4 regions of the Streptomyces sp. TAA486 genome follow, and region 1 is predicted to be linked to each of the others. Evidence: riboswitches for the same ligand, from Rfam matches in the RefSeq annotation. Region 1 holds a riboswitch; each other region holds the start of a gene.

Region 1 (7,660 bases):
GGCGTCGGAAGCCACCCTGAATCTAAGGATCGCGCCATTCCGTGACCATCGACAGCTGTCACGCATCCGTGTCCCAGATCTCAGACATCTGTACGAGAATGGTGGCGCGGGGCGCCCGTAAGGGGCGGAGACGGCACGGCGGCACGACGCGGAACAGCGGGATGATCATGCGCGAGGACTACCAGGCACTCATCGACGAGGTCTGCGCGCTGCTCGGAACCCCCGCGACCCTGGAGGCCCGCGACTTCGCGCTGATCGCCTTCGGCGCCCACGAGGGCGACGGCGAGGGCGCCGAGCCCACGCTCGACCCCGTGCGCAGGCGCTCCATCCTCGGACGCCGCTCCAGCGCCGAGGTGCGGGCGTGGTTCGAGAGCTTCGGCATCACCAGGGCCGCGTCTCCCGTCCGCATCGATCCCGAACCGGCGGCCGGCGTCGAGCACGGGCGCATCTGCCTCCCCGTACGGCACGCGGGCGTCGTGCGCGGCTACATCTGGCTGATGGACGACGGAGCGCTCGACCTCGCCGACCCACGGCTGGCGTCGGCCATGGCGGTGGCGTCGCGGATCGGGGCGCTGCTGGCGGCCGAGACGCAGGCGGAGGCGCGCTCGGGCGAAGTGCTGCGGGCGATGCTCACCGAGGAAGACCGAGGCGGGGGCGAGGAGTTGGCCGCGGAACTGGCTGAGCTGCTCGGGCCCGCGGCGTCTGGCCCGCTGGCGCTGCTTGCTGTGGGCCCCTGGCCGGCGGACGACGCGAACGGCGGCGGCGAGAGCTCCGGGAGTACGGGCGCACCCGTGCTCCCGCATGTGATGGCGCAGTGCGTGCTTTCGGCGCGGCTCGCGCGGCCAGTACCCGGAGGTGCGTCGGCGTCGGAGCGTGCGCCGGACCGCGAGCCGGTGCTCGCCTCCCTGGTGCGGCTGCGCTCGGCGGAGGTCCACGCTCCGGCCCGTACGGCCGCCGGGCACCTGCTGCGCGTGCCGCGCTCCCCCGCCGCCGCGGGGGTCAGCGCGCCGCGCCGCGGGCTCTCCGACGCGGTCGCCGCCTGGCGGGAGGCGCTCGCGGCGGCACGGGCCGCGGGCGCTGAACCGGAGCGGCTGGGCCCGGTCGCCGAGTGGGACGCGATCGGCCCGTACCGGTTGCTGGCCGCCCTGCCCGCCGACGCCGCCCGTGATGCGGCCGTGGCGCCACTGCTGCATCCCGCACACGGCGAACTGGCGCGCACGGCCGAGGTGTTCCTCGACCACGCGGGCCAGGCGGGGCGAACGGCCGCCGCATTGGGCATACACCGTCAGACGCTCTACTACCGCCTCTCCCGTATCGAAGCCCTCACGGGCCTCGACCTCGACGAGGGCGGCTCCCGGCTGCTTCTGCACATGGCGCTCAAGGCCGCGCGGCTCTGACTGCTCCATGGTCCGCGATCCAGTGAGCAACGTCGGCGGAGCATGAGCACTCGACGAACAATATCGGCGCTCGCTGAGCAATGATTGCGGACAGTCCCCCGGCGCTTGTTCACGCCAGGCTACCGAGTAAAGATGTGCAGCTTGGGGGAGAATACGGTCTGATTACCCACGTCCGCAGTCAGTCGCATCTGAGCATGATTGGGAATATTCTGTTGGTAATCCTTCAGGTGTAGAACATATCGATACGGTGCCTGCGCCGGCAAATAGACCGGGTCGTCGAGGGTGTGCTCTACGCGTATATCCACTGCGTCGGGTGACATGTGGTCCATGAGGTCCACGTCGTAGTTTTCGTGCAGGTCGGGCATTGGGAGGACGTATTTATCCGTGGGTGGCTTCAGCTTGGCAGCTTGCGGGATGCCGTAAAGATATATTACCTGCTGGAGCGAGTCGAGATTCACGCCCACTTTGGACAGTACGGCAGGAGAATCCCCTCGGTTCAGCAGGACCAGGTCGAAGAAGAGATCGGCACCGTAGACGAGGCTCTTCAGGCTGAAAAGGCGATCACAGGGTTCAGTGAATTCGCATTTGAGAACCTGAGGCCTGTGCGGAAACTCGGCCCACTGCGGTTCCGTGCGGTCCGGAATTCCGATGTGCTCGAATTCGATGAGGCGAGCGGTGTTAAAATTGTTGAAATCGCCGATGTGTATACCTGTGTTGGCGTACACATTCGCTGATGCGTCCCCAGTTCGGCTGGCTCTGTACTCGGCGCTTCCCTCTGCGTGATCGCTCATGTGTTCCCCGTTGAGTTGAGTTGTCGGGTGTTTCCCGCATCGGTCACCCTTGCTGGGTCCCCGTGTTGGCGTGGCCTTCGCAGGACTCGGTATTGCCTGTGCGCTCGACCTCCGTGGAGCTCAGCGTCTCGAAACCTGGCTGACACTCCTATGCTTGCGTTGCCGATCTTGGTCGTTCCTTGCCGCAGCTATCGTCGTTGCACTCGGCGCCGCTTGCTGCGCTGCCTGGACGGCGACGGCCACGGCAGCCACAGGGCGCTGGTTCTGAAGTGGCAATCGACTTGTTTCTTCTCTCGGTGCTCGGGCGATTCTCAAGATCAGCTGTAGTCAACTCCGGTGCTGGCACTGCTGCCGGTGCCCTGGGCGGAGGCATCCCCTGTCCTCACCGCCTTCGCCGACCCGGTCCCCGCGCCTCCCGGGCGTCGCACACCAGTGTTGGCCGTGCCGCCGTTCCTTCCCTCGGCCTTTCCAGTGTCGACGGCAACGTCCACCGGTCCCACAGCTGGGGCAGGGGGACGTTGCATGAGCGCCCAGACCAGGGCGGCGATGCCGGTGGCGCCCTGGACCGAAGCGCCAACCAGCTGGCCGGCATTCGGACTCTCCAGTAGCCAGACCAACGGTGTCGACACAATGCCAGCCACGGCGGCCACGATGACCGTGATCTTCCAACCTCGCGACACATCCACCCCCTACCAACGCAATCCCCACAACTCCCCAGCCCGGGTCTCACGCCTTCCGCTGGGCTCCGGTGACCCAAGTACCGTCGTCTCACCCGCTATTGGGCACGCAGGGAACCAGAATAGTGCCACTGCCTTTCACCGCCGAACGGATGGCTACGTTCTACCGAACGCCGTGAACGCGCCCCGCGTCCGCAGTGAAAAGGCACCTGAGCAATGTCGGGGGGATCATGAGCACGAACTCGGCGACGCAGCGCGGCGATTCTCGGCAAGCCCCCGTCGCGGCGGCGTGATGGCGTGCAGATCGAGGATCTCCGGCCGCGGAGCGATGCCGGGGCCGCCCGCCCGCACCCAGGCGGTGACGTCCTCGGTCGCGTCCGGGCTGTTGACCAGTCCCAGCCAGACGGGTCGGGCGCCGGCGGCACGGCCGGCGGCAGAGGGCTGTACGACGATGACGTTGGCCTGGTCGCATACGTCCAGACAGGCGGACACGCGAACTGGTGCCTCCTCCCGCAGGCGAGCCGTCTGCGCCGCGTGATCCAGTCCGGTCACCTTGGAACTGCCGCAGCAGCAGTCCCGGCACACGACGATCCGGCACGGCACAATGCCGGCCGTCTCCGCTGTCTGCGCTTCGTCTGATGCCTCATCGACCGATGCCTCGGGCACGCCGAACCTTCCCTCTCTCCGGGGAGATCCGCCCCGGTACGTCGAGGTGGCGACCGCGTGAGTCTCCTGGCTCTCGGGTCACAGCTCGTCCCGGCCTTCCCACCCGCCTGGGGCAGTGGCCTGTCGGGGATCCGCTCGCCGATCACAGTGGCGGGACCGCGCCGGATTCACACCGGCTTCCTCGGACCGCCGTCGCCATGTCATCGGCCATCATTCCATCCGGTTGCCGTCCACGCCCGAGGGCCTCTGCGGGCGCCGATGCGGCGCCCCACGCGGAACGGCGCGAGCACGGGAGTTCAGTGCATGCCGAACGAGCAGGGAGCGATGTCCGGCCACTCCCGGGGGATCCGTGACGTGATGGCTTCCGTTGCCGGCCGTCGCTCGTCGATGTCAGCCGGCGACGCCCCCTGCGAACGGCATCGTCTGCCACTGGGTGATGGCGGGGTTCAAGTACTCGAGCAGCGGGGGCAGTTGAGGCGCGAGCGCGAGGGCGGCGATGACGCGCAGCATGCCTACGGCGTTCACGAAGCGCATGACGTCCTCGTTCAACGGCCTCAGGCCGTTGCGCTCCGCGCCGCGGTTGTAGGCGGATTCGAGGACGGGACCGAGGGTGGCCAGGTCCCACTCGACGGGGCCCAACGTGACGAGTTCGAAGTCGGCGTAGAGCTTCCCGTCCACCCCGGAGAAGATGTTGGCGGGCGGGCAGTCGCCGTGGATGGGTTGCAGGTCGATCCCCGGGAACGCCTTCTCGAACGCCGCGCGTGAGCTCACGAGCGCTTCCAGGACCTGCCACTCGCGTCGTGCGCGGTCCAGATCGCTCGGAACGATGAGGTCGGGGCGGTCGTCGAGCAGAGCAAGGCTTTCCGCGATGACCTGCGGTTCGGCCGCGGACAGGAACGACAGCCGGCCGGGGTACGCGCGCAGTGCGGCGTGCAGGTCGGCAACGATCTCGGCGTTCGCCACGTAGTCGGGCTCCTTGTCGCGGTCCTCCTCGACGAACTGCCAGAACGTCATCGAAAGTCCGTCGCGCTGTACGGGCTCCCGTGGCACGAGAGGACTGGGCGGGATCACCGGGGCTCCCTGGCCTGCGAGCCACCGCGCCACGTCCAGCTCCGCCTGCTGGCGGCCGGCCTGGGAATCGAGATCCGCGGAGTGCGGCAGGACGGTGGGAATCCGGGCCACGACGGGTGAGGGCGCGAGGTGGACGACCACGGAGAACAGCTCGTGGAGCACCTTGGCATCGGTCACGGTGAGTCCGAGAGCGCGCCCCGCTCCGACGGCCGCGTCGACTGCTGCGGAGGTGCGTCGGGCAATCTGCTCCGGCGTCACGAAATCGGGCATGGCCCGATCGTTCCATGTCGCAGCATGGCGTGGAACGGCCGGCCGACGGGCCGAGGCCGAACCGCGCGGCGATCGGCGGCCGGCACCAGGTGGTCCGGGCGTCCTCGCTGGCGCTCCTCGACTGCGGGGCCTCATGAGGTGACCCAGGCCACACGAGCCGTCTGGAACTACCCGCTCCTCGCGCCCGACACGTTGAGGGAACACATAGGGCTCGCGGCAAAGCCGCCGGGGGAGGAACCGGCAACTGCGTCCCGACGTCGTTCACCGACCAAGGGAGCGCCCATGACCGACCTCGCCTCCGACGAAGACCGGCGGCCGGCCGCACGTTTCCGGCGGTGGCTGCCGGCACCGTCCGTGGCCGGGTTCGTCCTGCTGCTTGCGGCTGTGTTCACGCTCTCGTACGCGGTCGGCACCTTCGCCGGGCCGGTGGCCCCGGGCATGCGGCCGATTCACGGTGACAGCGACGGTTCGAAGACCGGTGAGCACGGAGAGATGCGCGGCACCCATGGTCTGAGGATCCCCGCCCAGCAGGAGGCGGGACGGTGACTGACGACAGGCCCGGCGCGGCTTCGCCCCAGGAGCCCACGCCCAAGGCCGACGACGCCACTTCCCACCAGTCCCCTCCCGTCGACAGCGTGCTCGTCGTCGGAGGGATGACGTGCGCGGCGTGCGTGGGACGGGTCGAGAAGAAGCTCAATCGGCTGGAGGGGGTCTCGGCGACGGTCAACCTCGCCACCGGCCGGGCCCGGGTGGCCCACCCCGCCGCGCTCCCCCTGGAGAGGCTGATCGCCACGGTGGAGGGGGCCGGATTCACCGCGAGCCTGCCGCAGCCGGCTCCGCCGCCGACCGCCGGCAACTCGTCCGGGGCCGCTGCCCCGGCCCTTTCCGCTCCGGGTGACGAGACGAGAGAGCAGGCGTGGAACCGGCTGATGGTCACGCTCGTGCTGTCCGTGCCTGTCCTGGCGCTGTCGATGGTTCCCTCCTGGCAGTTCCGCAACTGGCAGTGGCTGTGCCTGACCCTGGCGGCGCCTGTCGCCACGTGGAGCGCCTGGCCCTTCCATCGGCGTGCCCTGCGCGGTCTGGGGCACGGCGAGGCCACCATGGACACGCTCGTCTCCCTCGGAGTCGTCGCCTCCTTCTCGTGGTCCTGCTACGCCCTCTTCGGCGGCGGGGCAGGCGTGCCGGGCATGACGATGCCCTTCTCGCTGCTCCCCTCTCCCGGCGGCACCGCCCACATCTATCTCGAAGCGGCCGTCGCCGTACCGCTGTTCGTCCTCACCGGCCGCATGCTGGAGAGCAGGGCCAGGCGCCGCACCGGATCGGCCCTGAGCTCGCTCGCGGAACTCGCCGCCAAGGACGTACTCGTGGACGTGGACGGTGACGAGCGGCGCATCCCGATCGGCGAACTGCAGGTCGGCGACCACTTCCTGGTCAAGCCCGGGGAGCGGGTGGCCACCGACGGCACTGTCGTCGAAGGCAACTCGGCCCTGGATCTCTCCCTGATCACCGGGGAGAGCCGCCCCGTCGAGGCGGGACCCGGCGCCCCGGTCGTCGGCGGGGCCCTCAACTCCGGTGGTCTGCTTCAGGTACGTGCGAGCGTCGTCGGGGCCGACACCCAACTCGCCCGCATCACAAGCCTGGTGGAGGAGGCGCAGACCGGTAAGACGACGGTGCAGCGTCTGGCCGACTCCGTCGCGTCCGTCTTCGTCCCCGCGGTGCTGACGGTTTCCGTCACCGTCCTCGGCTTCTGGCTCGGGGCCGGCGCCGCAGCTCAGTCCGCCATCACGGCAGCAGTTGCCGTGCTCGTCGTGGCCTGTCCGTGCGCGCTGGGTCTGGCGACGCCGACGGCCCTGCTGGCCGCCACCGGCCGCGGTGCACAACTGGGCATCCTGGTCAGGGGTCCACGGGCTCTTGAGGCACTGCGCCGCATCGACACCGTGGTGCTCGACAAGACAGGCACGCTCACCACCGGACGCATGAGTGTCCTCGGCGTCACCACGACCGACGACGGCGACACCGTGAAGTCCCTCCGCCTGGCAGCCTCCGTCGAACGAGCCTCGGCACATCCACTGGCAACTGCGATCACCGCGTACGCAGTGAGCCTGGAGCAGGCACAACCCCTGGCCCGTGCAAAGGACTTCAGGGACGTACCGGGCCAAGGTGTCCAGGCCGACGTCGAGGGCCACCTGGTGAAGGTGGGCCAACCCGCCGACGAGGACGGCCTGCCCGGTCCGCTCCGTGACGCCGTGCGAGCAGCGGACGAGGAGGGCCGGACCGCTGTGCTCGTCACGGTCGACGGCGTTCCCGACAGCGTCATCCGACTCGCGGACGCACTGCGCAGCGACGCCTACCGCGCCGTGGACCGTCTGCGCCGTCTCGGACTCGACCCGGTCATGGCGACGGGGGATGCCGAAGCCACAGCGCGTGCCGCCGCCGGGCAGTTGGGCATCACCGACGTCCACGCGGGAGTCCGGCCGGAGGACAAGGCGGCGCTCGTGAGAAAGCTGAAGGAGGACGGAAGCCGGGTCGCCGTGGTCGGGGACGGCGTCAACGACGCCGCGGCACTCGCAGAGGCGGATCTGGGCATCGCCATGAGCGGCGGTGCGGACGCCGCGATCGGCGCCGCCGACATCACCTTGACCCGCGAGGACATCCAATCGCTCCCGGACGCGGTGCACTTGGCGCGGCAGACCCTCGGCACCATCCGCATGAACCTGCTGTGGGCCTTCGGCTACAACCTCGTCACCGTGCCGCTGGCTGCCGTCGGCCTGCTCAACCCGATGTTCGC
Region 2 (7,660 bases), on a different contig from region 1:
TTCGCCGGTTGCTCCTGGTGCGGGGACTCCTACCGGCACCGTCACGTTCGACTTCGGTGACGGCAGTCCAACTGTCCCTGTGGCGTTGGTCGGTGGTGTGGCGACGACCAGTCACGCGTACACGACGACCACGGGTTCGCCGTTCGCCCTCACGGCTACCTACGGCGGTGACTCCGACTTCACCGGGTCCGTGGGGTTGGGCAGCCATGCGGTGAACCAGGCGGCGTCGACGACGGCGTTGGCCGACACGCCGGATCCGTCGGTGGTGGGGCAGTCGGTGACGTTCACCGCTACCGTCTCGCCCGTCGCTCCTGGTGCGGGGACTCCTACCGGCACCGTCACGTTCGACTTCGGTGACGGCAGCCCAACTGTCCCTGTGCCGTTGGTCGCCGGCGTGGCCACCACGAGTCACGCCTACGCGACCACGGTCGGCTCGCCGTTCGCCCTCACTGCTTCCTACGGCGGTGACAGCAACTTCACCGGGTCTGTGGGGATGGGCACTCATGCGGTGAACCAGGCGGCGACAACGACGGCGTTGACGGATGTGCCGGATCCGTCGGTGGTGGGGCAGTCGGTGACGTTCACCGCTACCGTCTCGCCGGTCGCTCCGGGTGCGGGGACTCCTACCGGAACCGTCACGTTCGACTTCGGTGACGGCAGTCCGACGGTTGCGGTGCCGTTGGTCGCCGGTGTGGCGACGACCTCGCATGCCTACACCTCGACTTCCGGGTCTCCGTACATGATCAGTGCGAGCTATGGCGGTGACGCCAACTTCACGGCCTCGGCGACGCCTCCGGGTCTGACGCACACGGTGAATGTGGCGGCGACGACGACGGCCCTGGCTGATGTGCCGGATCCGTCGGTGGTGGGGCAGTCGGTGACGTTCACCGCTACCGTCTCGCCGGTCGCTCCGGGCGCGGGCGTCCCGACGGGCACGGTCGTCTTCGACTTCGGTGACGGCAGTCCAACTGTCCCTGTGGCGTTGGTCGGTGGTGTGGCGACGACCAGTCACGCGTACACGACGACCACAGGTTCGCCCTTCGCCCTGACCGCCACCTACGGCGGTGACTCCAACTTCACGGGTTCCGTGGGGATGGGCACCCATGCGGTGAACCAGGCGGCGACGACGACGGCGCTGGCTGATGTGCCGGATCCGTCGGTGGTGGGGCAGTCGGTGACGTTCACCGCTACCGTCTCGCCGGTCGCTCCGGGCGCGGGCGTTCCGACGGGAACGGTGGTGTTCGACTTCGGTGACGGCAATATGTCGGGTCCGGTGGCACTGGTTGCCGGTGTCGCGACCACCACGCATGCGTACGCCACAACGACGGGTTCGCCGTTCGCCCTCACGGCCACGTACAGCGGCGACTCCGACTTCACCGGGTCTGTGGGGTTGGGCAGCCATGCGGTGAACCAGGCAACGACGACAACGGTGTTGACCGATTTGCCGGATCCGTCGCTGGTGGGCCAGTCGGTGACGTTCACCGCTACCGTCTCGCCGGTCGCTCCTGGTGCGGGGACTCCTACCGGCACCGTCACGTTCGACTTCGGTGACGGCAGCCCAACTGTCCCTGTGCCGTTGGTCGCCGGCGTGGCCACCACGAGTCACGCCTACGCGACCACGGTCGGCTCGCCGTTCGCCCTCACTGCTTCCTACGGCGGTGACAGCAACTTCACCGGGTCTGTGGGGATGGGCACTCATGCGGTGAACCAGGCGGCGACGACGACGGCTTTGGCCGACACGCCGGATCCGTCGGTGGTGGGTGAGCCGGTGCTCTTCACGGCGACGGTCTCCCCGGTCGCTCCGGGCGCGGGCGTCCCGACGGGCACGGTCGTCTTCGACTTCGGTGACGGCAACATGTCGAGTCCGGTGGCACTGGTTGCCGGTGTCGCGACCACCATGCATGCGTACGCCACGACGACGGGTTCGCCGTTCGCCCTCACCGCCACGTACAGCGGCGACGCCAACTTCACGGGTTCCGTGGGGATGGGCAGTCACGCGGTCGATCCGGCGGCGACGACGACGGCGTTGGCCGACACGCCGGATCCGTCGGTGGTGGGGCAGTCGGTGACGTTCACCGCGACGGTCTCGCCCGATGCCCCGGGTGCGGGTACGCCGACCGGAACGGTGGTGTTCGACTTCGGTGACGGCAACACGTCGGCTCCGGTGCCGTTGGTCAGCGGCGTGGCGACCACGAGTCACGCCTACACCACCACGACCGGCTCGCCGTTCGCGCTCACGGCCTCATACAGCGGTGACAGTAACTTCAACGCGTCTGTGGGGTTGGGCAGCCATGCGGTGAACCAGGCAGCGACGACGACGGCGTTGACCGATCTGCCGGACCCGTCGCTGGTGGGCCAGTCGGTGACGTTCACCGCTACCGTCTCGCCGGTTGCTCCGGGTGCGGGCGTTCCGACGGGGACGGTGGTGTTCGACTTCGGTGACGGCAACACGTCGGCTCCGGTGCCGTTGGTCAGTGGTGTGGCCACGACCAGCTACCCGTACCCGACAACGGTCGGCTCCCCGTTCACGATCAGCGCCACCTACAGCGGTGACGCCAGCTTCACGACCTCGAGCACGCCTCCGGGCCTGACTCACACGGTCAATGTGGCGGCGACGACGACCAGTGTCTTCGACGATCTGCCGGATCCGTCGTTGGTGGGTCAGCCGGTGGCCTTCACTGTCCATGTCCTGCCTGTCGCCCCGGGTGGGGGGACGCCCACGGGAACTGTCACTCTCGACTTCGGTGACGGCAACACATCGGCGCCGCTGCCGCTGGTCGGCGGTGTGGCCACGACCAGCTACGCCTACCCCAGCGCGTCCGGCTCCCCGTTCACGGTGACCGCTTCCTACAGCGGTGACGTCAACTACACCGCCTCCTCCGGCGCCGGCGGTCACACGGTCAATCCGGCGGCGACCACCACTGCTCTGACTGATCTTCCGGATCCGTCGGTGACGGGTGAGTCGGTGCTCTTCACCGCGACCGTCTCGGCGGTTGCTCCGGGTGGTGGTACGCCGACCGGGACGGTGGTGTTCGACTTCGGTGACGGCAGTCCCACGGTTCCTGTGGGGCTGACCGGCGGCGTGGCGACGACCAGCTACGCCTACCCCACCACGGTCGGCTCCCCGTTCACGATCAGCGCTGCTTACACCAGCGATGACGGGGACTACCTCGGCTCGTCCGACAACGGCACCCACACGGTGAACTGACAGGAGGAAGGCGTGAGATGGCGGGCTGCCGCTTCACCGGTGAGCAGCCCGCCCTCTCCGGAGCCGACAGCGGCAACGGAGAGTGGACGATCTGATTCAGCCGGATGGCCGGGCAACCGCCCTCCATCCCCGATACGGCGAGGCTCCTGGCGCCGCGCCGGTGGTGAACCGACCACCGGCGCAACGCCCGAGGAGCCTCGCTCTACTTGTGCGCTGTGCCCCGCGCCGCGTCCCTCAGGGGGACGCAGGTCCCCGCACGCGGCAGTGGCGGGGTGTCAGAGCGCCGACGGGATACCGTGTCGCGGCGTCCCGGAGCCGCTCGTGCACTCCGTCGTCCCGCGTCGGGGGAGTCCCGGGGACGAGGGTAGGGGCGGCGGGCCCGGCGGCGTAAGGGTGCGTCAGACGCTGGTCACAGGGCACTTCGCCGGGCCGCCGCTGGGTTCTGCGGGGCGATGTCGAACTGCAGCGAACGGATGCGGTTGTCGAAGCTGGAGGGCACAAGGTCCGGCAGGCCCACGGCTCGCATCGCGACGGAGTCGGTGAGCAACTGCCTGAAGAGCGCCTTGAGTTCCTGGCGGGCGAGGTGCGCGCCGAGGCAGTAGTGCGGGCCGCCTCCGCCGTAGCCGAGGTGGGGGTTGGGGTCGCGGGTGATGTCGAAGGTGCCGGGGTCGGTGAAGACCGCCTCGTCGCGGTTGGCGGAGGCGTAGTACATCGCCACCGTCTCGCCCTTGCGCAGCGTACGGCCGCCCATGACGTGGTCGGTGCGCAGCGTGCGGCGGAACTGGATGATCGGGGTCGAGCACCGCACGATCTCGTCCACGGCGGTGTCCGCGTACTTCTCGAAGTCGCTCTTCCACAGCTCCCGCTGCTCGGGGTTGGCACTGAGCAGGGCCAGGCCGTGCGAGATCGCGTTGCGGGTCGTCTCCACCCCCGCGACCATCAACAGCGTGAAGAACGCGCCGAGTTGGCGGTTGCCCAGGCATTGCCCGTCGACATCGGCGGTGACCAGCGCGGAGATGAGATCGTCGGTCGGGTGGCGCCGGCGCTTCCTGGCGAGCATCGCGATCATGACGTGCATACGGGCCAGCGCCCGCAGCCCCTTGCCGGGGATGCGGAACTTCGCGCCCGCTCCGCGCCGTACGCCGATGTTCTCCGAGGCGTCGTTGAGCTGGGCGAGGATGCGGGGGCGGTGCCGCTGCGGGATGCCCATCATGTTGCACACCACCTCGCACGGCACCAGCGAGGCCACGGCGGTCACGAACTCGCGGGAGGGCTGGCGCACCGCGTTCCCGACGACGGCCGCGACGACCTGCTCGATGTCCTTCTCGGTGCCCGCCAGCAGCCTGGGGCTGAACGCCCGCGAAATGATCTTCCGCAGCTTGGCGTGGTCGCTGCCGTCGACGTTGACCATGGACTCCCCGAAGAGAGCCTTCACCCAGGGCGCGGGATGCGGCGTGGTGACCCCGGGGGCGCTCCCGAACACGGCGGCGTTGCGGCTCGCTTCCTGCACGTGCTCATGCCTGACGAGAGCGTAGAAACCCGGCTGCTGCCGCTTGCGCAGGGAGTGCTGCGGCTGTGCGAAGTACGTGGGCGCCTCCCGCTCGCGCAGCACGGCGAACACCTGGTGCCGCTGGTCGTGCGGCAGCTGCCAGAACCGGGGGTCAGCGGGGTTCGTCTCCGGCGGCAGGCCCGCCGCCTCGAAGGCTCCGGCCGCCTCCGAGGCTTCGACTCCCGCTGCCGCTGCCGCGGGGGAGGGGGCTTGCGGTGCGGCCGCGGCTTCGGGTCCTGCCGAGGATGCGGACGCGGTGTGGGGTGGCATGGTCATCTTCTCCAGTCGTCGTGGAACGGATCGCCCCGCCCGGCCTGCGCACCGGCGGGGCGGTGAGTCTCCGGCAGCAGCTTGGAACCGGCGGGCCGCTCCACGGCGTGCGCCACACCGCCGCGACCCGGACGGCCCTGTGAGGGAGGGCCACGAAGGCACCGGGACGTTCCTGTCGCCGGGATCCTGGGCGGCTCTCCCCGTCGGAGCCGGTCCCATGCCTGTGGGGGGTGAGGCCGCGCCGGTCCGGTGAGGGCCACGGCAGACCCGCGCTTCGCCTCCGTAAACCGCCGTGCCGCATGAAGAAGCCCTCACTCCTGCCCTTTGTCGCGGCGGCTCGCGGGCCCGTACGCTGGAGACGCAGTCGGTTCGGCCTGTCCGCCAGACAGGCGCGTCGCAAGAGGGAATCCGGTGAGACTCCGGAACTGCCCCGCAGCGGTGAGTGGGAACGAAAGCCGTCATACGCACTGGGTCCGAGCGGACCCGGGAAGCGACGGCCGGTAGGAGCCGGTCCGTGGATCACGGACACGGCGGGCCCGCGAGTCCGAAGACCTGCCACTGCCCGCCGGCCACCCCCTGGCCGCAAGGCCCAGGGGGAGACGCGTCGGCGGATTGATCTCGGTGACCTCGAGGGCGGGTCGGCGGTACAGGTGAGCAGCACACGGTGCGTGTGCGCGCCGCCGCGTCGCCTCTCCTCCTCGCCCCGTACCTCTCGGGTCACCGGCCAGACTCGCGAAGGAGAGTTGAGTGACACCGAAGTCCGCAGCCGCGGCGTCGCAGCCGGCCACGAGGCCCCGCGCCACCGTCCACGGATACCCACGGCAGGGCAGCGGCCGTGAGCTGAAGAAGGCCGTCGAGGGGTACTGGAAGGGCCGCGTCACCGCCGACGCCCTGCGGGAAACCGCCGCCGGGCTGCGCCGGGACAACTGGCAGCAGCTCAGGAATGCCGGCGTGCGCGAAGTGCCCACCGGAGACTTCTCCCTCTACGACCATGTGCTGGACACCACCGTCATGGTCGGTGCCGTTCCCGAACGCCACCGTGCCGCCGTGGAGGCGGACGCGCTCGACGGCTACTTCGCCATGGCGCGCGGTACGCAGGACGTCGCGCCGCTGGAGATGACGAAGTGGTTCGACACCAACTACCACTACCTCGTACCGGAGTTGGGGCCCGACACCGTCTTCGCGGCGAACTCCGTGAAGCAGACCGGTGAGCTGTCCGAAGCGGTCGCACAGGGCCACGACGCCCGGCCCGTCATCGTCGGGCCGGTCACGTACCTGCTGCTCGCCAAGCCCGCGCCCGGCGTCGCCCCCGACTTCGATCCGCTGACGCTGCTGGACCGGCTCCTCCCCGTCTACGCGGAGGTGCTCGCCGACCTCCGTGCGGCCGGGGCCGGCTGGGTGCAGCTCGACGAGCCGGCGCTGGCGGCGGACCGCACGTCCGCCGAACTGAACGCCGCCGCACGCGCGTACCGGGAACTGGGCGGGCTCACCGACCGGCCCGAACTGCTGGTGGCTTCCTACTTCGACCGTCTCGGCGACGCGCTGCCCGTACTCGCCAAGGCGCCCGTCGAGGGGCTGGCCATGGACTTCACCGGCCCTGCCGCCGCGAACCTGGAGGACCTGGCACGCGCGGGAGGACTGCCCGGCAAGCGGCTCGTCGCGGGAGTCGTGGACGGACGGAACGTGTGGATCAACGACCTGAAGAAGTCGCTGTCCACGCTGGCTTCGCTGCTCGGCTTCGCCGACCGTGTCGACGTCGCCCCGTCCTGCTCGCTGCTGCACGTACCGCTCGACGCGGCCCTCGAGCGCGACGTGGATCCGCAGGTCGCGCGCTGGCTCGCCTTCGCCAGGCAGAAGGCCGAGGAGGTCGTCGCCCTGGCGACGGGACTCGGCGAGGGCACCGACGTCATCGCGGGACTGCTGCACGCCAACTCCTCTGCGCTCGCGGCCCGTTCCTCCGCCGCGCTCACCCGCGACCCGGCCGTGCGGGCACGCACCGAAGCCGTCACCGACGCCGACGGGCGCCGCACCGCGCCCTACCGCGAGCGGGCCGCGGCGCAGCGCGCGCGGCTGAAGCTGCCTCTGCTGCCGACCACCACCATCGGCTCGTTCCCACAGACCGGCGAACTGCGTGCGGCGCGCGCGGACTTGAGGGCCGGACGGCTCGACGCGGAGGGCTACGACAAGCGGATCGCCGCCGAGATCAGGGACGTGCTCGCCTTCCAGGAAGAGGCCGGACTGGACGTGCTCGTGCACGGCGAGCCCGAACGCAACGACATGGTCCAGTACTTCGCGGAGCGGCTGGACGGCTACGTCGCGACGCAGCACGGCTGGGTGCAGTCCTACGGCACCCGCTACGTCCGGCCTCCGATCCTCGCGGGCGACGTGTCCCGTCCCGAGCCGATGACGGTGGAGTGGACGCGCTACGCCCAGTCGCAGACCGGACGGCCCGTCAAGGGCATGCTGACCGGGCCCGTCACGATGCTCGCGTGGTCCTTCGTGCGGGATGACCAGCCGCAGGCAGAGACCGCACGCCAGGTGGCACTGGCGTTGCGGGACGAGGTCGCCGACCTGGAGTCCGCGGGGACCGCCGTCATCCAGGTCGACGAGCCCGCACTGCGGGAGACGCTTCC
Region 3 (7,660 bases), on a different contig from region 1:
CGTGGGGACGAGGCGGAGCGGGTTGTCTCGCGGGGTACGGGACGACGTCACAGGAGCAGTCTTCACGGTCTGCGGCGCAAACCCCAAACGGGGTCCCGGAATGACCGAATCCGCTTGCTGTGGCAGGGCGGATTTCCGTGCAGCGATGCCCATTTGAGGGATGAAAGCGGGCGGCTCGGCTCGCTCGTCGCGGCGGTGCGCGTGCGTCCGTGCCCGTGCCTCTCCGGTGCTTCCTCTTTGCCGCTCCGCCGGCTCCGGTCGTGGCCGTCGCGCGCGTCCCGCGCCGCCCCCCCGGCAGGGTTACATCAGCGGCGTCAGGAATTGGCGAAGCCGCTCCTCGTACGCCTCCGGGTCGGCGTTCCACATCGCCGCGTGCGGGGCGTTGGGGACCGTCTGGAGGCGGACGAACTCCCCGCGGGTGCCGGCGAGTTCCTCCGAGCGCTGCCAGGAGGCGACGGTGTCGTCGGGTCCGTGCAGCACCAGAGCCGGGACGTCCAGTGCGGCCGGGTCCACGATCTGCCGCAGGCGTTCCTGCTCGACACGTGCACGTCCTTGAGCGGCACGCTGGGCCAGCGGCAGCAGCGCCCGCGGGGTGTGCCGGGACGCCGCGAGCGCGCGCACGGTTGCCCACCAGTCCAGTACGGGCGAGTCGAGCACGAGGCCGGCGACCCTGCCGACGGCGTCGGGGTCCACGCCGCCGTCACCCGCGACACCGCCGCTCGCGTCGACCGCGGCAGCGGCCGGCCCGGAGCGGTGGCCGCTCAACTCGTCCGCCGCGCGCATCGCCATGGAGGCGCCGGCGGACCAGCCGTGCAGGACGACCCGGGTGGCTCCGCTGCGCACCGCGTAGGCGATCGCCGCCTCGGCGTCACGCCATTCGGTGCCGCCGAGGTGGCGTACGCCGTCGGGCGGCGGCGGCGCCCCATCGTCGCCGCGGTAAGCCAGGCCGAGCACGGGGAGCTTGAGGCCGGCGTAGAAGGGGAGAAGGGGCAACGCCTGTGCCGGGGTCGCGCCGAGCCCGTGCAGCGTGATGATCCAGGTGTCGCGCTCGCCGGGCATGAACCATGCGGGCAGCGGGCCGAGTTCACCGGGCACCTGGACCGCGGTGCGGGAGAGGGCGCCGTCGATGCCCGAAGCGCCGTCCGAGCCCGCGTCGGAATCGTCCGTGTACAGCTGCGGGGTGAACCACACCTTGGTACCGGGCTTGAGCTCACCGCGGTCGACCCGCTCCAGGCGGCGCACGACGGTGTCGGCGGGCGCCTTGGAGGGCTCCCCGTCCAGTACGGGGCCGACGACCGCGTGGCAGTCCCGCCCGACCAGCCCGTAGACACCCGGAAGCTGCGCGGTCAGGGAGCGGGTGAGGGAGACGCGGCCGTCGCCGACGTCGTGCACGGTCAGCGGAGGTCCGCCGAACCCGGCGGGAAGCTGCCCGCCCGTCGGCGCCTTGCCGGGACGCGCGGGCCGCAGGGCCGCGTCGGCGGCGTACCGTCCGGCAGCCAGTGCCGCGACACCGGCGACCGTCACTGAGGTGGCGGCCAGGGCCGCGTTGCGCAGACGCATTGCGCCAGTGTCGGTGACGGAACGGCCACGAGGCCAGTGCTGCGGTGCCGCCCGGGTGAACTCCCCGCCGGGGCACGTGCGTCCGCACGCCGCCGAGGTGCCGCAGTGGGGCTGTTCACTGCGCGGCGGGCCGCTGCCCGTATCCCTTGAACTTCTCCTCCACACGGGCGAGTTCGTCGTCCGGGATCAGGGAGGGCGTGCGTCCGGGCACCGAGGAGGCGGCCAGCCAGACGCGGCACATCCACTCCAGCTGGGCGGTGCGGTCGTACGCCTGGACGAGGTTCTCGCCGTACGCGACGGTGCCGTGGTTCTGCAGCAGACAGGCGTAGCGGCCGTCGAGGGCGGTGAGCATGTGTGCGGCGAGTTCGTCGCTGCCGAAGGTGGCGTACGGCGCGACGCGTACGGGGCCGCCAAGCTCGGCCGTGATGTAGTGAACGGCGGGGACTTCGGGCACGAGGGTGGAGACGGCCGTGGCGTGCACTGCGTGCGTGTGCACCACCGCCCGCGCGCCGGTGTGCCGGTAGACGGCCAGATGCATGGGGAGTTCACTCGTCGGCGACAGACTCCCGGCTGTGCGCCGCCCTTCGAGGTCCACGGCGCACAACTCGGCGTCGCCGAGGCGTTCGTAGGAGAGACCGCTAGGGGTCACGAGAACCGTGTCCCCCACTCGCACGGAGAGGTTGCCGGAGGTTCCCACGACGAGCCCCTCGGCGGTCGTGCGCCGAGCGGTGTGCACCAACTCCCGCCAGGCGCCGAGCAATTCAGCCGACTCCACGGCCTGTTCCTCCTCTGCTGCTGTTCTTCGCGTGCGCCGCCGCCAGGCCCTGCCGCAGCCGTTGAAGAGGGCGAAGACACTGGTGGGACGGGTGTGTGACGCCGCTCACAACAGACCCCGTGAGGTGACACCCCGAGGCCCGCCGCAGTTCACCTTCCGTTCACCCGTTCTCCCTACGTTCATCTGGACATCAACCATCGAGCTGATTGTGCCTGGGTGAATGGAACACATCACGCTTCTCATCGGGATCGTGATCGTCACGGCCTTGGTGTTCGACTTTACGAACGGCTTCCACGACACGGCCAACGCCATGGCCACCACCATCTCCACCGGGGCCCTCAAGCCCAAGACAGCGGTGGCGATGTCGGCGGTCCTCAACCTCGTTGGAGCGTTCCTCTCCATCGAGGTGGCCAAGACCATCTCATCAGGAATCATCGACGAAGGCTCCGGTATCCAGCCTGAAGTGATCTTCGCCGGGCTGGTCGGAGCGATCATCTGGAATCTGCTGACCTGGCTCGCCGGGCTTCCCTCCAGTTCCTCCCACGCGCTGATGGGCGGCCTCCTCGGCGCCACGGTGGCCTCCGTCGGCATCGGCGCCGTCAACGGCGGCACCGTGGTGATGAAGGTGCTCATCCCGGCGATCGCCGCTCCGCTGGTCGCGGGCCTCGCCGCGCTCTTCGCGACGCGACTGACCTACCGGGCGGCGCGCAAGGCCGACGAGCAGCAGACCGCGAAGGGCTACCGTGCGGGGCAGATCACCTCCGCCGGGCTGGTCTCCCTCGCCCACGGCACCAACGACGCGCAGAAGACCATGGGTGTCATCACCCTCGCGCTGATCACCGGCGGCGTGATCGCCCCGCAGGCGGACCCGCCGACCTGGGTGATCGTCTCGGCCGGGCTGGCCATCGCCCTCGGTACGTATCTGGGCGGCTGGCGGATCATCCGCACCATGGGCAACGGCATCACCGACATCAAGCCTCCGCAGGGATTCGCGGCGCAGACCTCCGCCGCGGTCACGATCCTCGCCTCCTCCCACATCGGCTTCTCCCTCTCCACCACGCACGTGTGCTCCGGCGCCGTCATGGGCTCGGGAGTCGGCCGCAAGGGCGGCGTCGTGCGCTGGTCGACGGCGGCCCGCATGGTGGCGGGCTGGGGCCTGACGCTTCCGGCGGCGGCGCTCGTCGCCGCGGGTGCTGCGGTGCTGGCGCGGCAGGGCGACTGGGGCGTCGGCACGGTCGCGGCGCTCGCGCTCGCCATCAGCGGCGGCATCTGGCTGCTCTCGCGCCGCCAGCCCGTCGACCACACGAATGTCAACGACGCGGCCCTGCCCGGGACTTCCGGGCCGGAACCCGCCGGGGTCGTCACGGCAGCGCTGCGTACCGTCGCGCCGCCGCCCGTGGCGTCGGCCCACAACAGGGCGGACGGCAACGGGGGGCCGGCAAGGACCCCGGAGGGCGTCGGCACGGCGAGTTCGTCTTCGCAGACCGAGACGGAGCGCGGGCGAGCGGCCTCCACTCTCGGCTAGGTGACCGGGCCGGTGCGGTCCACGGGCTCCGCACCGCACCGGCTCGGCAACCGACCAGCAGTCACAACCGGACCACACACCCGGACCACGGATCGCGATCCCGGCCCGGAAGACAGACAGGGAAACGCTATGGACATCGACTGGGCAGCGCTCGGCGAGGTATTCGGCGTGAGCCTCGTAGCCACGGTCGCCCTGGTGGGCGTGTTCACGCTCGGCATCGTGGGTGCGTCCGCCGGCAAGGCCGGCGGCTCGCACGGCGGTGGCGCGTCCGTGCTCGCACGCACCGGGTCGTACGCGTGCTTCGCGCTGTGCGCGGCCGCCGTCGCCTACGGCATCTACATCATCACCGCGCCCTGAACGACCGGGCGCCGGCGAACCGTTGACAGCGGCCGCCGATACCGGAAGGGGTACGGAGCAGCGCTCCGTACCCCTTTTCCATGCGGCGGCGGGGTTCCCCGTGTGCCTGCTCACACTCTCCCGTCGCAGGTCAAGGGCGAGTTGACGCCCCTCCTGGTACGTGGTGGACTGCCGATGCCCAACGGCGGCAGGAGAGGAAGCCGGTGCGAATCCGGCGCGGTCCCGCCACTGTCACCGGGGAGCGCACCCCCAACCGAAGGCCACGGCCCATCAGTTCGACGGGCGGGAAGGCCGGGGGACGCAGCGATCCGGGAGCCAGGAGACTCTCGCCGCCGGCACGTCGAACCAGGGCGAGGACCCTGAGTGAGGACTCCGTCATGCGTGGCTACTCAGCCTCTCCCCCGCCCGTGTCCGTTCCCGAGTCCGCGACGGCTGCCGCTGCCGCGCGGGTCCCCGCCCGCGTCCACGGCGGCTGCGGCGACAGCTTTGACGACGACTTCCGCGACGGCTTCCGTGACGACATGAACGTCCGCGTCCCCGGCAGGCACGTCCCGCACCGTGGCCGCCCGCGGCGCGGCATGCTCCTCCGAGGCACTACAACGGCACGCTGACGGTGCGGGCTCATCGCGCCTACATATGCGGCGCGGCCCTCGGTCAACTGGGCGACGCGCTGCTGGGCGACCCCCGCCGAGGGCACCCCGTGGCCGCTTTCGGCCGGGCCGCCGCCGCTGCCGAGCGCGCCCTGTGGCGGGACCACCGCGGTGCGGGCGCCCTGCACACGGCGCTGACCGTCGCCGGAGCCGTCACTGCCGTCACCACGCTCTCCCGCACCGCACGCGCTCTCGCGGGCACCGGTGGCGCCACCCTCGCCGACGCCGCAGTGACGTGGACCGTGCTGGGCGGCACCGGGCTCCGCCGGGAGGCCCTTGCCGTGGCCGCCGCTCTGGAGAGCGGCGATGTCGCGGGCGCGCGGCGGCTGTTGCCGCATCTGTGCGGCCGCGACCCTCAGGCGCTGGACGCGGACGCCATCGCGCGGGCCGTCGTGGAGTCGGTGGCGGAGAACACCTCGGACGCGGTCGTGGGCGCCCTGGTGTGGGGCGCGGCCGCCGGAGCCCCGGGCATGGCCGCCTTCCGCGCGGTCAACACCCTCGACGCGATGTTCGGTCACCGGTCGCCGCGTCACCTGCGCTTCGGCTGGGCGGCCGCCCGCCTGGACGACGCCGCGGGATGGCCGGGCGCACGCCTGACCGCCGCGCTCGCCGCGCTCGCCGGTCCGTCGCCGCGCGGGGCCTTGCGTGCCTGGCGTACCGACGCCCCCTCGCATCCCAGTCCCAACGCAGGCCCGGTGGAAGCCTCGTTCGCCGGCGCTCTGGGCGTGCGTCTGGGCGGAACCCTCAGCTACGGCGGACGCACCGAGCACCGGCCGGTCCTCAACTCCCCTGGCCGCGCTGTACGTACGGACGACATCGCGGCAGCCGTCCAACTCTCGCGGCGTGTCAGCGCCCTGGCGCTGCTGGTGACCTCGGTGGCCGGTGCGTTCGGCAGGAAGCGCCGGGCGGAAAGGGGCATCGGATGACGACGGCCGGTGAACAAGGCAGGCATGCGCGAAGGCCCGGTGCCGGCGGGCAGGGCGGCGGACTTCTCGTCGCGGGCACGACCTCCGACGCCGGCAAGAGCGTCGTCACCGCAGGCATCTGCCGCTGGCTGACGCGCAAGGGCCTGAAGGTCGCGCCCTTCAAGGCGCAGAACATGTCGCTCAATTCGTACGTGACGCTGGAGGGCGCCGAGATAGGCCGCGCGCAGGCCATGCAGGCTGCCGCCGCCAACACCGAGCCGACAGCGCTGATGAATCCCGTGCTGCTCAAACCCGGCAGCGACAGCAGCAGCCAGGTCGTGTTGCTCGGCAAGCCGGTCGGCGAGATGAGCGCGGGCGGCTACCACTCCGGCAAGCAGGAGCGGCTGCTGGGCACGGTCGCGGACTGCCTCGCCGAGCTGCGGCGCACGCACGACGCGGTGATCTGCGAAGGCGCCGGCAGCCCCGCGGAGATCAACCTGCGCCGCACCGACATCGTCAACATGGGCCTGGCCAGGGCCGCCGGACTGCCCGTCGTGGTCGTCGGGGACATCGACCGCGGGGGCGTCTTCGCCTCCTTCTTCGGCACGACGGCGCTGCTGGCGGACCGGGACCAGAAACTGCTCGCGGGGTACGTGGTCAACAAGTTCCGCGGCGACGTGGCGCTGCTGGAGCCGGGTCTGGAGATGCTCCACGGGCTGACGGGCCGGCCCGTACTGGGCGTGCTGCCCTTCCGCCACGGGCTGGGCATCGACGAGGAGGACGGGCTGGGGGTCCCCCCGGACGGAGTCTGGGGGAGGGTCTCCCGCAGCACCGTCCGCGAGTCGGCGACGGCGCCCCCGCACGGAAGCGACGTGCTGCGCGTCGCCGTCGTGCCGGTGCCTCTGATGTCGAACTTCACCGACGTCGACGCCCTCGCCGCCGAACCCGGGGTCGTCGTCAGGTTCACGGACCGACCCGAGGAACTCGCCGTCGCCGACCTGGTCGTACTGCCCGGCACCCGTGGCACGGTTCGGGCGCTGGCGTGGCTGCGCGAGCGCGGACTCGCGGACGCGGTACGGCGCCGCGCGGCCGAAGGGCTGCCGGTCCTCGGCATCTGCGGGGGCTTCCAGATGCTGGGCGAGCGCATCGAGGACGACGTCGAGTCCCGGGCGGGCACCGTCGAAGGGCTGGGGCTGCTGCCGGTCCGGGTGAGGTTCGCGCCCGAGAAGACGCTCACCCGTCCGTCGGGCCGGGCCCTCGGTGAGCACGCCGAGGGCTACGAGATCCATCACGGCGTCGCCGAAGTGCTGGGCGGTGAGGCCGTGTTCAGCGGTGCGGACGGCGCGGCCCTGGACGGCTGCCGCTCTGGCGCCGTGTGGGGCACGCACTGGCACGGGTCGCTGGAGAGCGACGGCTTCCGGCGGGCCCTTCTGCGCCGCGTGGCCGCCGACGCGGGACGCACCGGGTTCGTACCGGCACCGGACACGAGCTTCGCGGCGCTGCGCGAGGAGCAACTGGAGCGCCTGGGCGATCTCATCGAGGAACACGCCGACACGGACGCGCTGCTGCGCCTGATCGAGGAAGGCCCGCCGCCGGGCCTGCCCTTCATCGCCCCGGGGGCGCCCGAGGCACAACACGCGGGAGTGTCCTCATGAGCACTGTTCTGCTCCGCTCCACCACCGGCACTGAACTGCCCGCGATGAACCTGGCGGGCCAACTGCGGGACGCGGAAGCGAAGGCCCATGCCGTACGGGAAGACCATGCGCACCGGCCCGGCACGCGCGGGCGGCCCTGCACGCGGCGACCCTGGAGACGGCGAGTGACCGGCGCGGCAGCGAGGACCGACTTCGGCTGCTCGCACGGTGGTTGGCACCGCTCGCACGAAGAC
Region 4 (7,660 bases), on a different contig from region 1:
AGCCCGTGGAGTGGGTGCGCTCCGTGTACCGGGGCGACCGCTACAAGTTCGTCGCCAACCTCCAGCGCCCGCGGCCCGGTCAGAACGGCTGATACAGCTCATACGGGACAAAGATCGGCGAACTGCCTTGAGGCAGACCGGGCTTGCACGAGGCGCGTAGGGCGCATCTCGTCTCCCGCGAAACAAAAGGTGCCGTTCCGTTATCCGTGCAGGTAGTGACGGGGGCCGAACCGCTCGTTTAGATTTCCTGCGCGTCTCGACAGGAATACCCGACGGACGGAGCCGAGGCATGTCAGCGCCCCCCGAAACACCCGAGACCGCGCCGGAGTCGCAGCCACCCGCCATCACGCCGATACGGGTCGTCATCGGACTGTGCCTTTTCGTCCCGTTCGTCGCGCTTCTGTGGGTCAGCTCCTATGCCCGCACTGAACCCACTTTCATCGGGATGCCGTTCTTCTACTGGTACCAGATGCTGTGGGTGCTTGTTTCCGCGGTGCTGACGATGGTCGCGTACAAGCTCGTCAAGCGTGACAACGCGCAGCGGCGCGCCCGCGGAGAGGACGGTGCCCGATGAGCGGGGTCAACGGAGTCGCACTGGCCGTCTTCATCTTCTTCTTCGTCCTCGTCACCGTGATGGGCTTCCTGGCCGCGCGCTGGCGCAAGGCGGAGAACGCCGACAGCCTCGACGAATGGGGCCTGGGCGGGCGCAGCTTCGGGACGTGGGTCACATGGTTCCTGCTCGGTGGTGACCTCTACACGGCCTACACCTTCGTGGCGGTGCCGGCGGCGATCTACGCGGCGGGCGCGGCAGGCTTCTTCGCCGTTCCGTACACGATCCTCGTCTACCCGCTGATCTTCACCTTCCTGCCCCGGCTCTGGTCGGTCTCGCACCGCCACGGATACGTGACGACCTCGGACTTCGTGCGCGGCCGCTTCGGGTCCAAGTCGCTGGCGCTCGCCGTGGCCGTGACGGGCATCCTGGCAACGATGCCGTACATCGCGCTGCAGCTGGTCGGCATCCAGTCGGTGCTGGACGTCATGGGCATCGGCGGTGGCGAGTCGACGCACTGGTTCATCAAGGACCTGCCGCTGCTGATCGCGTTCGCGGTGCTGGCTGCCTACACCTACTCGTCCGGACTGCGGGCGCCGGCGCTGATCGCCTTCGTCAAGGACACGCTGATCTACATCGTCATCGCGGTGGCGATCATCTACATCCCCATCAAGCTCGGCGGCTTCGACGACATCTTCGCCAAGGCCGGCGACGCCCTGTCGCAGACGAACCCGACCACCGGGAAGCCGAAGGGCGAACTGACTCCGAGCTCGGCCAACCAGTGGGCGTTCGCGACGCTGGCGTTGGGCTCCGCGCTCGCACTCTTCATGTATCCGCACTCGGTCACCGCGACGCTCTCCAGCCGCAGCCGCAACGTGATCCGCCGGAACACCACGATCCTGCCCCTGTACTCGCTGATGCTGGGCCTGCTCGCACTGCTGGGCTTCATGGCGATCGCGGCGGGAATCAAGGTCAAGAACGGGCAGCTGGCGATCCCGCAGCTCTTCGAGAACATGTTCCCGTCCTGGTTCGCGGGCGTCGCCTTCGCCGCGATCGGGATCGGCGCGCTCGTACCGGCCGCCATCATGTCCATCGCGGCCGCGAACCTGTTCACCAGGAACATCTACAAGGATTTCCTCCGGCCGAACGCCACACCCGCGGAGGAGACCAAGGTCTCCAAGGTCACCTCGCTGCTGGTGAAGGTCGGCGCCCTGATCTTCGTGCTCGGCATGGACAAGACGGTGGCGATCAACTTCCAGCTGCTGGGCGGCATCTGGATCCTCCAGACGTTCCCTGCACTCGTCGGCGGCCTCTTCACCCGCTGGTTCCACCGGTGGGCGCTCCTGGCCGGCTGGGCCGTGGGCATGCTCTACGGCACGCTGACGGCGTACGGCGTCCCGTCGCCGACGCTGCCGTCGCAGAAGCACTTCGGCGGGCCCAACGACATCATCCCGGGCATCGGGGAGATGGGCTACATCGGCCTCACCGCCTTCGTGCTCAACGTGGTCGTCGCCGTTGCGCTCACCTTCGTGCTGCGGGCCGTGAAGGCGCCTGACGGCATCGACGAGACGCGCCCGTCGGACTACACGGCGGACGCCGGCGACCCGGGCGTCAAGGAGGAGCTGCCGGCGCCGACCGCCGCAGGCTGATCGCACCCCCACCACAACGGATACCGCCCGCGCCCCACTGACAGCTCGATTGTCAGTGGGGCGCGGCATGCTCGTTCCATGGACATCACCATCAGACCGGCGCGGGACGACGAGCTGGAGGACGTGGGCGAGCTGACCGCGCGTGCGTACCTCGGGGACGGCCTGCTGACGTTCGGCGCGGACGACCCGTATCTGGCCGTGCTGCGTGCGGCGCGGCGCCGCGCGCAGCATACGGAGCTGCTCGTCGCCGTCGACACCGCCACGGGCTCGATGCTCGGCGCGGTCGCCTTCGTCGGGGACGGCGGGGAGTACGCGGACCTGGCAGGCCCCGGCGAGGGCGAGTTCAGGATGCTGGCCGTGAAGCCCGAGGGGCGCGGGCGCGGGGCGGGCGAGGCCCTGGTGCGGGCGTGTGTGGACCGGGCGCGCGAACGGGAATTGATACGGCTCGTGCTGTGCAGCACCGAGGAGATGTCGGCGGCGCACCGGCTGTACGGACGACTGGGGTTCGTCCGCACACCGGAGAGGGACTGGGAGCCGTATCCGGGCCTGTTTCTGCGCGCCTTCGCCCTGGAACTGTGATCTTCCACTCCCCCGACACAACATGTGGGGGTGAGTGGCGCATCCCGCCACTAGATGTATGCTCGTACTCGCTGCCGCGCAGGGGAATCCGGTGCGAATCCGGAACTGTCCCGCAACGGTGTGCGATGTGCTGCTCCGCTCTGCCCGGATCCCTTCCGGCATGAGTTGCGATGAGCCGTCGTCGCGAGTCCGAGTGCCTGCCGGCCGTGTCGACTGACGTCCGGGTCCCGAGGGTTGGGCCGGTGGACGCCGCGAGGACCGCCGCGTTGCCGACGCGGCATGCCCTTTCTGCGCCCGCCTGTGCGCTCCCCCGGTGATCCGGTAGCTGATCCGAGCGAGGGAGAGCACATCCCGTGACCATCGCACCCGCACCCGCACCAGAAGCCACGGCGGGAGCCGCGCGTGCCCCCACGGCCGCGTCGGCGCCGCCACCGGCCGACGACGCCGCGCTGCTGCGCACCCTGACCGAGCTGACCGCCGACCTGCCGGGCACCGGGGCCGAGCGGATCGCCACGGCGGTGCTGCGCGGCCGCCGACAGGGCGCCGGCGAAGCCGAGTTGCGGGCGCTCGCCGCAGAGGAGGCCGCCGGGCTCATCGGCGAGGAGCCCGCGTACTCGCAGCTCGCGGCGCGGCTGCTCACGCTCGCGATCCGCGACGAGGCCCGTGGCCAGGGCGCGGAGTCCTTCTCGTCCTCCGTCACGACGGGGCACCGCGAGGGCCTCATCGCCGACCGCACGGCCGAGTTCGTGCGGTCGCACGCGGAGCGCCTGGACGCGTTGGTCGAGGACGCGGTCGCCGGCGGGGCGGACGACCGCTTCGGCTACTTCGGTCTCCGCACGGTGTACTCGCGCTATCTGCTGCGCCATCCCCCGAGCCGGCAGGTGATCGAGACACCGCAGCACTTCCTTCTCCGCGTCGCCTGCGGGCTGGCCGCGGACGAGTCGGCACAGTCGGCCGAGGAGGTGGCGCAGCTCTACGCCCTGACGAGTTCGCTCGCGTATCTTCCCTCCTCCCCCACGCTCTTCAACTCCGGTACGCGGCATGCGCAGATGTCGTCCTGCTACCTGCTGGACTCGCCGAAGGACGAGCTGGACTCGATCTACGAGCGCTACCAGCAGGTGGCGCGGCTCTCGAAGCACGCGGGCGGCATCGGTATGTCCTACTCCCGTATCCGTGCCCGCGGTTCGCTGATCCGCGGCACCAACGGGCACTCCGGCGGCATCGTGCCGTTCCTGCGCACGCTGGACTCGTCCGTCGCCGCCGTGAACCAGGGCGGCAGGCGCAAGGGAGCCGCGTGCGTCTATCTGGAGACGTGGCACGCGGACATCGAGGAGTTCCTGGAGCTCCGTGACAACACCGGCGAGGAAGCCCGGCGCACGCACAACCTCAACCTCGCGCACTGGGTCCCGGACGAGTTCATGCGCCGTGTGGAGGCCGACGCCGGCTGGTCGCTGTTCTCGCCCGCCGACGTTCCGCGGCTCACCGACCTGTGGGGCGAGGAGTTCGACGCCGCCTACCGCGAGGCCGAGGCCGAAGGCCTCGCCGTGCGGCAGGTGCCCGCCCGTCAGCTGTACGCGCGCATGATGCGCACCCTCGCGCAGACGGGGAACGGCTGGATGACGTTCAAGGACACCTCCAACCGCACCGCCAACCAGACCGCCCGGCCGGGCCGCATCGTGCACTCCTCGAACCTGTGCACAGAGATCCTGGAAGTCACCGACGACGGCGAGACGGCCGTCTGCAACCTGGGATCCGTCAACCTCGCGGCCCACGTGAGCGAGTCGGGCGAGATGGACTGGGAGCGGCTGGACTCCACCGTCCGCACCGCCGTGACGTTCCTCGACCGTGTCGTGGACATCAACTTCTACCCGACGGAGCAGGCCGAGCGCTCCAACTCCCGCTGGCGGCCGGTCGGGCTCGGCCTGATGGGTCTCCAGGACGTCCTCTTCCGCATGCGGCTTCCCTTCGACTCCGAGGCGGCGCGCGAGCTGTCCACGCGGATCTCCGAACGGATCATGCTCGCCGCGTACGACACCAGTGCCGACCTTGCCGAGCGGTACGGCCCGCTGCCGGCCTGGCAGGAGACCCGTACGGCGCGCGGAGTGCTGCACCCCGACCACTATCCGCAGGCCGAACAGGCCTGGCCGGAGCGCTGGTCGGCCCTGCGCGCCCGCATCTCCCGGACCGGTATGCGCAACGCCCTGCTCCTCGCCGTGGCACCGACCGCGACCATCGCCGCCATCGCCGGCGTGTACGAGTGCATCGAGCCGCAGGTCTCCAACCTCTTCAAGCGGGAAACGCTGAGCGGCGAGTTCCTGCAGGTGAATGCCTATCTGGTCGCGGAGTTGAAGCGGCTCGGGCTGTGGGACGAGCGCACCCGGGAGCAACTGCGCGAGAGCAGCGGCTCGGTGCAGGACATCCAGCGCATCCCCGAGGACGTCCGCCGGCTCTTCCGCACCGCGTGGGAACTGCCGCAGCGCTCACTGATCGACATGGCGGCCGCCCGCACCCCGTACCTCGACCAGAGCCAGTCGCTCAACCTGTTCATGGCGGCACCGACGATCGGCAAGCTCAGCTCGATGTACGCCTATGCCTGGAAGAGCGGCATCAAGACCACCTACTACCTGCGTTCGCGCCCGGCGACGCGGATCGCCCGTGCTGCGGGCGGCACCGGCACGACCCCGGCAGCAGCCCCTGCCGTCCCCGATCAGCAGGATGCGACGCCGGGGGACGACCCCGCCGCCTGCTCCCTGGAGAACCCCGAGTCCTGCGAGGCATGCCATTGACGACCAGCGCCGAGAACAACCACAGCCGCCCCGCGGGGAATCTGCTCGATCCGGGCTTCGAGCTGACGCTGCGCCCGATGCGCTACCCCGGCTTCTACGACCGCTATCGCGACGCCATCAAGAACACCTGGACCGTGGAGGAGGTCGACCTCCACTCCGACGTCTCCGACCTCGCCAAGCTCACGCCCGGCGAGCAGCACATGATCAGCCGCCTTGTCGCGTTCTTCGCCACGGGTGACTCGATCGTGGCGAACAATCTCGTGCTCTCCCTCTACAAGCACATCAACTCCCCCGAGGCGCGCTTGTATCTCTCGCGTCAGCTCTTCGAGGAGGCCGTGCACGTCCAGTTCTATCTGACGCTGCTGGACACATATCTGCCGGACGTCGACGAGCGCGCGGAGGCCTTCGCTGCCGTCGAGAACATCCCGTCCATCCGGGAGAAGGCGCAGTTCTGCTTCCGCTGGATGGCGGCGCTCGAGGAGGGCGAGGGCACGGAGCGGATCGATCGGCTGGAGACCCGTGCGGACAGGCGGCGCTTCCTGCTGAACCTGATCTGTTTCGCGGCCTGCATCGAGGGGCTCTTCTTCTACGGGGCGTTCGCCTACGTCTACTGGTTCCGCTCCCGTGGACTGCTGCACGGGCTGGCCACCGGCACCAACTGGGTCTTCCGTGACGAGTCGATGCACATGTCCTTCGCCTTCGACGTCGTGGACACAGTGCGCGAGGAGGAGCCGGAACTCTTCGACGCGGAGCTGGAGAAGGAGGTGACGGAGATGCTGGAGGAGGCTGTGGAGGCGGAGCTGCAGTTCGCCCGCGACCTGTGCGGTGAGGGCCTGCCGGGGATGAACACCGAGTCGATGGAGCAGTATCTGCGGGCCGTCGCCGACCAGCGGCTCGTGCGGCTGGGCTTCCCGGCGCGCTACGGGGCCAGCAACCCGTTCTCCTTCATGGAACTGCAGAACGTGCAGGAGCTGACCAACTTCTTCGAGCGGCGGGCCTCGGCCTACCAGGTGGCCGTCGAGGGGTCGGTCGCCTTCGACGACGACTTCTGACCGACGAAGGCTTCCGAGTCAGTCGCGGGCACGGGCGAGGGGGCCGCGCTTCCGGCGCGGCCCCCTCGTTCGCAATTCCTGTTCCAGCGGAGCCAGTTCGCTCAGCCCTTGCCACCCTTCAGGCAGCCTCCGCAGTTGTGGAACGTGACGTCCCAGTGATTGCTCTCATCGAAGTAGATGTTCCCCGAGCCGGACTGCCACTTGTTTCCACCGATGGAGGTGAAGGTGTTCTTGACGTAGTTGGTCAGGCAGCTCGTCATGTGGAAGTCGAGCTTGTAGCCGTTCCAGTGGCTGTACGTGCCGCTCGCGTGGCCGGTCTCGGTGCCGCCCGTGACGGTCAGGTCGCACTTGCTGGCGTTCTTGAGGGTGATGGCCCCGTCGATCGTCGCCGAGTTGACCTGCTCCAGCGAGGTGCAGTTGGGCTGGTTGCGGTCCGAGCAGCCGCCGCTCGACGTGATGCCGATGCCGGCCCCGTTGAGCTTGCTCGCCGCGGCGGAGTGGCTCATCTTTGCGAGCGGGCTCGCGTCCTTGGGCTCGGCGGTCGTTGCCTCCGCCACGTACGCGGTGGAGAAGATCGCGAGTGCCATCGCCGAAGCGCCGACGGCTGCCCGCAGGGCGATCTTTCTGTTCATGGGGGGTTGGTTTCCTTCCTGGAATGGATCAGGGCTGGCGTCGGGTGAGCGAGTCGTGCGAGTGAGATCCGTGGACGTGGGGTTCGCGCACGTCAGGAGGTGACCCCGCAGTTGGGGGCGTCCCAGTACTTGCTGGAGCGGTGGTCCACGTGAGTGTGGTCGTCGTGCCCCGGGTAGCCCGGCCCGAGGATTCCGTGGAAGCCGCGGTTGCGCGCCTCCTTGGCCATCGTGCACAGCGAGTGGGCTCCGGCGCCGAGGTCGGCCGCGTCACCGTAGAGGTGGCGGCTCGAAGGGGCGCCGCCCACCTGGTCGTTGCATGCCTTGGAGCGGAATCCGCTGGTGACCCTGATCGGCTGGTCACCCAGCGCGTGCCGCATGGCCTCCAGCTTCCACATGGTGCGCAGCGCGTTGG

What was found. A riboswitch is a leader RNA that binds a small molecule or an ion and turns the genes downstream of it on or off. The one in region 1 is predicted to bind cobalamin.
Region 2: another riboswitch for cobalamin. It lies ahead of metE (5-methyltetrahydropteroyltriglutamate--homocysteine S-methyltransferase); the one in region 1 lies ahead of I004_RS33210 (hypothetical protein).
Region 3: another riboswitch for cobalamin. It lies ahead of I004_RS33360 (hypothetical protein); the one in region 1 lies ahead of I004_RS33210 (hypothetical protein).
Region 4: another riboswitch for cobalamin. It lies ahead of I004_RS0102405 (ribonucleoside-diphosphate reductase subunit alpha); the one in region 1 lies ahead of I004_RS33210 (hypothetical protein).

What each region holds. Positions count from the first base shown of each region.
Region 1 covers NZ_AUEV01000006.1:220,255-227,914, reverse strand. Annotated here, with positions in the region: gene I004_RS0109855 (helix-turn-helix domain-containing protein) at 168-1,397, shown strand; gene I004_RS39430 (hypothetical protein) at 1,517-2,188, opposite strand; gene I004_RS33210 (hypothetical protein) at 3,094-3,468, opposite strand; cobalamin riboswitch at 3,591-3,714, opposite strand; gene I004_RS0109835 (aminoglycoside phosphotransferase family protein) at 3,922-4,872, opposite strand; gene I004_RS33205 (hypothetical protein) at 5,155-5,418, shown strand; gene I004_RS33200 (heavy metal translocating P-type ATPase) at 5,526-7,660, shown strand, end outside.
Region 2 covers NZ_AUEV01000007.1:433,849-441,508, reverse strand. Annotated here, with positions in the region: gene I004_RS37530 (beta strand repeat-containing protein) at 1-3,208, shown strand, start outside; gene I004_RS0112755 (cytochrome P450) at 3,618-5,027, opposite strand; cobalamin riboswitch at 5,375-5,601, shown strand; gene metE (5-methyltetrahydropteroyltriglutamate--homocysteine S-methyltransferase) at 5,775-7,660, shown strand, end outside.
Region 3 covers NZ_AUEV01000007.1:41,897-49,556, forward strand. Annotated here, with positions in the region: gene I004_RS0111020 (hypothetical protein) at 1-51, opposite strand, end outside; gene I004_RS0111025 (alpha/beta fold hydrolase) at 301-1,560, opposite strand; gene I004_RS0111030 (class II aldolase/adducin family protein) at 1,676-2,335, opposite strand; gene I004_RS33355 (inorganic phosphate transporter) at 2,556-3,860, shown strand; gene I004_RS0111040 (hypothetical protein) at 3,990-4,217, shown strand; cobalamin riboswitch at 4,412-4,542, shown strand; gene I004_RS33360 (hypothetical protein) at 4,595-4,828, shown strand; gene I004_RS0111045 (cobalamin biosynthesis protein) at 4,831-5,793, shown strand; gene I004_RS0111050 (cobyric acid synthase) at 5,790-7,427, shown strand.
Region 4 covers NZ_AUEV01000001.1:515,107-522,766, reverse strand. Annotated here, with positions in the region: gene I004_RS0102425 (GntR family transcriptional regulator) at 1-92, shown strand, start outside; gene I004_RS0102420 (DUF3311 domain-containing protein) at 290-574, shown strand; gene mctP (monocarboxylate uptake permease MctP) at 571-2,199, shown strand; gene I004_RS0102410 (GNAT family N-acetyltransferase) at 2,278-2,778, shown strand; cobalamin riboswitch at 2,824-2,952, shown strand; gene I004_RS0102405 (ribonucleoside-diphosphate reductase subunit alpha) at 3,132-5,564, shown strand; gene I004_RS0102400 (ribonucleotide-diphosphate reductase subunit beta) at 5,555-6,616, shown strand; gene I004_RS0102395 (hypothetical protein) at 6,718-7,248, opposite strand; gene I004_RS0102390 (D-Ala-D-Ala carboxypeptidase family metallohydrolase) at 7,341-7,660, opposite strand, start outside.